One region of the Bradyrhizobium sp. USDA 4472 genome, then DNA from elsewhere that is predicted to be linked to it. Evidence: predicted binding sites of a transcription regulator. Region 1 holds the regulator's gene; each other region holds the start of a gene.
What was found. Region 1 encodes PhoB, which activates phosphate uptake and scavenging genes when phosphate is short. Its sites were predicted from a motif close to TGTCATNNANCTGTCAT; they were not measured.
Positions count from the first base shown of each region.

Region 1 (2,262 bases):
CCGCAAAGGCTTTCGATACCGACCTCCAGGAGCTCACCCGGTCGGTCGCGGAAATGGGCGGCCTCGCCGAGCGGATGATCGTCGATTCCGTCGACGCGCTGATCCGTCGCGACGTCGCGCTCGGCCAGCGCGTGGTCATCACCGACGCCGAGATCGACGCGCTTCAAAGGCGGATCGAGGAGCACGCCGTGCTCACCATCGCCCGCCGCCAGCCGATGGCGATCGATCTGCGCGAGATCGTCGGCGCCATGCGCGTCGCGACCGATCTCGAGCGGATCGGCGACCTCGCCAAGAACATGGGCAAACGCGTCGCGGCGCTTGAGACGGATTTCCATCCGCTCAAGCTGTTCCGTGGCCTCGAGCACATGACCGACCTCGTGCAGCAACAGGTCAAGTCGGTGCTGGATGCCTATGCCGCGCATGATCTGCCGGCGGCGATGGTGGTGTGGAAGGGCGACGAGGAGGTCGACGCCATCTGCACCTCGCTGTTCCGCGAGCTCCTCACCTACATGATGGAGGATCCGCGCAACATCTCGTTCTGCATCCATCTGATGTTCTGCGCCAAGAACATCGAGCGGATCGGCGACCACGCCACCAACATTGCCGAGACCGTGTTCTACATGATCGAAGGCCAGGCCATCACCGACAAGCGACCGAAGGGCGACATGACGACCTTCGCAACCACCGTCCCCAACACCTGAATCCTCAAGGAGCGACGACCCCATGGGCGCACGCATTATGGTGGTTGAAGACGAAGAAGCTCTCACCGAGCTGCTTCGCTACAATCTCGAAGGCGACGGTTATGACGTTGAGACGGTGATGCGCGGCGACGACGCCGACACCCGTCTCAAGGAGCACATTCCCGATCTGATCGTGCTCGACTGGATGCTGCCGGGCCTGTCCGGTATCGAGCTGTGCCGCCGGTTGCGGACGCGGTCCGACACCAAGCAGCTGCCGATCATCATGCTCACCGCGCGCGGCGAGGAGAGCGAGCGGGTGCGCGGCCTCGCCACCGGCGCCGACGATTACATCGTCAAGCCGTTCTCCGTGCCTGAGCTGTTGGCGCGGGTGAAAGGACTGCTGCGGCGTGCAAGCCCCGAGCGGCTCGCAACCGTGCTGGCTTTCGGCGACATCGAGCTCGACCGCGAAAAGCGTCGCGTGGCGCGCTCGGGCCGGCCGATCGACCTCGGCCCGACCGAATATCGCCTGCTGGAGTTCTTCCTGGAGCATCCCGGCCGCGTGTTCTCGCGCGAGCAGTTGCTCGACAGCGTCTGGGGCCGCGACATCTACATCGACGAGCGGACCGTCGACGTGCATATCGGCCGCCTGCGCAAGCTCCTCAATCTCGGCCGCGAGCAGGACCCGATCCGCACCGTCCGTGGCGCCGGCTACGCGCTCGACGACCGCTTCGCGAAGGCCGAGCAGGCCTGAGCACGGTGACATGCAAGCAAAATAAAAAGCGCGCCCTGGGGCGCGCTTTTTTATGTCTCGATCGTCGCAGGTACCGGGACGCTGTCGTCTGGAGCCATGCTCAGCGCGGACCCGGCTTCGCCGGCGCGCGGCGACGATCGGCCGCCGGCTGATACGCGACCCGCGAGTGCTGGGCGCAATAGGGCAGGCCGGAGAGCGCCTTGCCGCCGCAGAAGAAGAAGTCCGCGCTCGAGGGATCGCCGACCGGCCAGTGGCAGGTGGCCTCGTTCAATTCGAGCAGCGACAGCCGCTGGCTCATCGGCACCACGTTGTCGAAGGTCACAGGTTCAGCCTCGACCTCGACCTCGAAGGCCTGGGCGAGTGCGGTGTTGCCCCGCGAGATCGGGCGGCTCACGCGCATCATGTGCTGCGCGGGACGCGCCTTGCGCGGCCGGGGAGCTGCCGAAGACGGGCTCTTGGCGCGGCCGGACAGGCCGAGCCTGTGTACCTTGCCGATCACGGCGTTGCGGGTGACATTCCCAAGCTCAGCGGCAATCTGGCTGGCCGAAAGTCCGGCCTCCCAGAGCTTTTTCAGCTGTTCGACGCGATCGTCGGACCAGGTCAAAACGGTCATGGCACCCTTTCCTTCACCGCGCGCCGCCATCTGCGGGGCCGCACGACGAATGCGTAAGCTTCGAAAAACCCGTGCCGCCAGAATCCCTTAAGGCTCGCCGGGCGCAATCAGACGCCCGAACGTTTACGCCGGTACAAGAGGACTTTTGGGATCAGAACCGCTGCACGAGATGTCGTATCTGACAAGCCGAACGCTACAATATGGCGTGACTCACGCGC
Region 1 is NZ_JBSSAM010000001.1:3,186,560-3,188,821, forward strand. Features, by position in the region: gene phoU (phosphate signaling complex protein PhoU) at 1-701, shown strand, start outside; gene phoB (phosphate regulon transcriptional regulator PhoB) at 724-1,431, shown strand; gene ACVWZ4_RS14615 (GcrA family cell cycle regulator) at 1,532-2,044, opposite strand.

Region 2 (2,262 bases), 2.9 Mb from region 1:
AAGGAAGCTCTGCATGCAGATGAGGCAACGAGATCGGACACGCATGTCTCGGGGCGCCGTGCCCCGCGCGATGTCCGATTCGTATTGCCGGATTTACCAGCCCAACTCGCGCTGATACGCCGCGCGGGCGGCAACGCCAGTGGGCGTGAAATCAGTGAAGACGCCGTCGACACCGAGACGGAAGAATCTGAGATATTCCAGGGCCGGATCGGCGTGATAATCGGCCGCCAGATATTTCTTCTCGTTCCGGAACGTGAAGACATGCACGAACAGGCCGAGCTTGTGCGCGTCGGCGATCAGGCTGGTTGCCTCCTGCGTCGAAGCGTCCGGCGTCGATCCCTTGTAGGGCGTGCCGTCGGCATTGGTATCCTTCCACGGCGCAACCTTGAGCGGAACGATATAGGCCTTCCACGGGCCGATGCCGTCGGCATAGGTCTTGATCTCGGCAAGCCCCTCGGGCGTCAGCATCGCATCGTAAAGGCGCGCGTCGCCTGAAACCGTCCAGTCGAACGGACGCGAATTGGTGATGTTGTCGAGCAGCACCTTGCCGGTTTTGAAATCGATGCCGTTACCGTCGATGAGCTGGACCTGCCGGGTCTGAAGACCATGGCTGCGCATATACTTCAGGCTGCCGGGCTCGAAGCTCTGGACCAGGATCGGAGCATCCTTGCTGTTGAGGCCGTTATCCCCAATGATCTTGATCAGCGCATCCTCGAGCGGATGGCTGCCCGGTGCGCCGCAGCCGTTTGCGATGGCCTGGGCATTATTCCAGGTCGGGTTCTTGGTTTCCGGATAGACCAGGATGGAGCGCCCGGTCTCCTTGCTCCTGGCCTTCGCGATGTCCAGAATGTCCTGGAAGCTGATCACGGGGAATTTGCCGTTGAAGACCTTGGGCCGCTCGTTGGCGGCATCATAAGTGGTACCGCCGATCCATTGCTTCAGCTCGGCCATGGTGAAGTCGGTGATCGACCAGTCGTCGGTGTGATCTTCGCCATCGACGATCAATGACTTCAGCACCGATTTGGGATCAGCGGGATCGGTGAGATCGACGAGGTAGTCGGCCGGTGTGCCTGTAGCCGCAGGCGCCTTGACACGCACACCGGGGACCGTGCGCTTGCGCGCCGCGACCACCGGATTGGTCTTCGCAACTTCGGCAATGTTGGTGTTATCGCTCAGCCATGGATTGTGGCGCGCAACCAGGACGCAATCCTTGGTGAGGTGCAAATCCTCTTCGAGCGCGTCGGTCCCGAGCGCGGCTGCGAGGTCATACGACGGCTCGGTTTCTTCCGGCACCAGGCCGGGCACGCCACGATGACCGAGGATCAGCGGTGCCTTGCCATCGACGGTCAGGAAGGGTTTTGCACCTGAAGGCGCCGCCTGCGCCAAGGCCATCGACGGCAAAAGCAGGGCCAGCGCCACAGCGCCGAGGCGCGCTCCGACATGGATCTTCCGCTGCAAGGGATTGTTCGTCATGGCCGCGTCTCCGTCTGTGCCTGGCATCGCGTCGTCGCGATCGGGGCTGTCGTCTTGTCGCATTTCTCTAACAGACGGATGACGGCGGCCCATTCGACACAAGCAATGCACAAAGCGAATGCGCCGACCTTCGTCGCGCCGTCGTGACGTTGGTGTCGCAGCGCTCAGTTCTGCGGGATCATCCGAACGAGATCATGCGGATTGACGTAGTCGAGTTGGAACCGGGCCCGCTCGTCCAGCATGTCGGGGTCGATCTTTTCCGTGCGCAACAGCGAGACGCGCTGCTCGTTGCGGGCGCGCTCGCGCTTGAGCTGGGCAAGCTCGCTGGTCAACGCGATGATCTCCTGGTCGAGTTCCTGGCGGGCATTGAGGCCGTATTTGCCGGTATAGGCGTTGACGCCGAAATAGCCGACGATCGCGGCCGCCATCGCGTAGAGGGCGAGACCGGTCAGGATCGATTTGAGGCGCGCGCGGGAGACCATTTTGGCAAGATGGGCCAGCTTGGTTAAGGCAGTGTTAATTTGCCCCTGCCCGCACCGCCAATCGTCATGCCGGGGGCTTGTCGGGCATGACGCAGGCTCGAGCGGCCTCAGCCGTGGTGTTTGGCCACGTGCGCCGCAAAAGCGTCGACGTACGCCTGGAGCACGCCCTTCAGCGAATCCTTGGTCAGGTTGCCTTCGGCGTCAAAGGCGTCGCCGACCGCGTTCAGGTAGGTCTCGGGCTGCTGCATGATCGGGCCGGCGATCCCAGGCAGGATGTTCTGGAGCGTCTTGGCGGCGCTGACGCCAC
Region 2 is NZ_JBSSAM010000001.1:6,101,763-6,104,024, reverse strand. Features, by position in the region: gene ACVWZ4_RS28670 (glycerophosphodiester phosphodiesterase family protein) at 94-1,473, opposite strand; gene ACVWZ4_RS28665 (FtsB family cell division protein) at 1,638-1,955, opposite strand; gene ACVWZ4_RS28660 (NADPH-dependent FMN reductase) at 2,063-2,262, opposite strand, start outside.
Region 2: ACVWZ4_RS28670 (glycerophosphodiester phosphodiesterase family protein) is a predicted target of PhoB. The motif match lies at 1,541-1,557, and genes of this name have one in related genera.

Region 3 (2,262 bases), 2.5 Mb from region 1:
GTGCGTCAGCACCGATATGCACCGAGTAGTCCTTGCCGCTGATGGGATTGCCGGCAACGCGCGCCACCGCGCCGTATTGCTCGCTCGTGCCCGCCGGCGCCGCGCTCGAAGCGGAGTGGATGGCGCCCGTCGAAGGTCCGGTGACATAGCCGCCGATCCAGAGCTGATCGTCGAACCAGCGCGTGCCGGCTGCCGAGCGGAAATCTCCGGCGGCGATGTTGGTGGCGATCACGCCGGCCGAGGCGCGCTCCATGAACATGATGTCGTTGGAACTCGTGGCCTCGTCCATGGTGTAGGGCAGGTCCATGATGCCGGCTTCGACGGCCATGCGGCCGCCGAACGGTTTTAGTCCGGTGTAGCTGAGATAGGCGTTCTCGACGCCGGAGACCCCGCCACCGGGCAGCGATCCCGGCGCTGCGCCGCCGAACCCGTCCGACGAGCCGCCGAAATCATAGACAAGCGCGAAGTTCCAGTCGTCGAAGAATTTGCCGGCGAGGCCGATGCGCGCGCGGCGGACGTTCTCGCCGCTGTCCAGCCTCTGCGGCACGGTGGCCGCCGTGTTGGGACGATAGTCGTAACCGCCGACGTCCCAATGCACGCGGCCGGTGATCGCGACGCAGTTCGCTTGATCGGCGGTGCAAATGGTCGGCCGGTTGTTCGGCATGGTCACGATCACGCCGGCCGTTGGGGGGGCGCCTTTGACCGGGAATGCCGCATTGGCGTTGGCGACGACGGCCTTCGCCTCCGAGCGCGCTTCGGCTTTGGCCTCGGCCTTCGCTTCGGCCCTGGTCTTTGCTGCTGCCGCCGTGTTCGCCGCGGTCTGGTTCTGCAGCTTGTCGAGCTTCCGCTCCAGCAACTTCAGTTGCTGCTTCAGGAGCGCGATCTCCTGTTCGCTGTTGCTTGCCGATTGGGCCTGGGCCTGCGAGGCCGCCAGCGCGCCGGCGAGACCAATCGCCGTGGCCGCTATTCTTGTCCTGCTCATGTCGTGACTCCATCCTTTGACGAACTTCCCCAAGTCGAGAACGCGAGAGCCTAAGACTGATCGATGACTGCCCCGCGACGGTGAACGCCGGTTGCCCAGTTCCCATTGACGCCGATTCGCCGCAGCCGAATCTGCCCAGCACGAGCATGCAAGCTGACGCACATCATGCCAATCCACCAAGCCAAGCAAATTGCGATTTCGCACGCGAGGCTTGTATGCCCGTGACGCCGGGCGAGGACTGAATATTGCCGTCGGGCGCCCTTCTATTGGGAGACGAACGCGCCTATATTCCGGCGTCTTTTCCGAGAGGTAGGAATGTTTCGAGCGAACTGGACCGCCGTCGTCACGGCTCTGTGCATAGCCTTTTCGGCCCACTTCAATCCGGCTGCCGCGCAGGACCGTCGCGTTCCGTCCTCGCCAGCCGAACTGCGGCTGTCCTATGCGCCGATCGTGCAGCGGGTGCAGCCTGCGGTCGTCAACGTCTATGCCGCCAAGGTGGTGCAGAACCGCAATCCGCTGCTGGACGACCCGATTTTCCGCCGTTTCTTCGGCGGCGGCGAGCAGCAGGAGCAGGTGCAGCGCTCGCTGGGTTCGGGCGTGATCGTCGATTCCTCCGGACTCATCGTCACCAACGTCCACGTCATCGAAGGCGCCGACCAGGTGAAGGTGTCGCTGGCGGACAAGCGCGAGTTCGAGGCGGAGATCGTGCTGAAGGATTCCCGCAGCGATCTTGCGGTGTTGCGCCTGAAGGACACCAAGGAAAAATTTCCGGCGCTCGAATTCACCAATTCGGACGAGCTGATGGTCGGCGACGTCGTGCTCGCGATCGGCAATCCCTTCGGCGTCGGTCAGACCGTGACCCACGGCATCATCTCGGCGCTGGCGCGCACGCAGGTCGGCATCACCGACTACCAGTTCTTCATCCAGACCGACGCTGCGATCAATCCCGGCAATTCCGGCGGTGCGCTGGTCGACATGAACGGCCGGCTTGCCGGCATCAACACCGCGATCTACTCGCGCTCGGGCGGCTCGCAGGGCATCGGCTTTGCGATTCCCGCCAACATGGTGCGCGTCGTCGTCGCCTCCGCCAAGAGCGGCGGCACGGCCGTGAAGCGGCCTTGGCTCGGCGCGAAGCTGCAGGCGGTGACGGCAGAGATCGCCGAGAGCCTCGGCCTGCGCTCGCCGACCGGTGCGCTGGTCGCGAGCGTCGTCCCCAACGGCCCCGCGGCGCGGGCCGGGTTGAAATCCTCCGACCTCATCACCGGAATCGATGGCCAGGC
Region 3 is NZ_JBSSAM010000001.1:5,685,349-5,687,610, forward strand. Features, by position in the region: gene ACVWZ4_RS26615 (OprO/OprP family phosphate-selective porin) at 1-982, opposite strand, end outside; gene ACVWZ4_RS26620 (DegQ family serine endoprotease) at 1,298-2,262, shown strand, end outside.
Region 3: ACVWZ4_RS26615 (OprO/OprP family phosphate-selective porin) is a predicted target of PhoB. The motif match lies at 1,035-1,051, and genes of this name have one in related genera.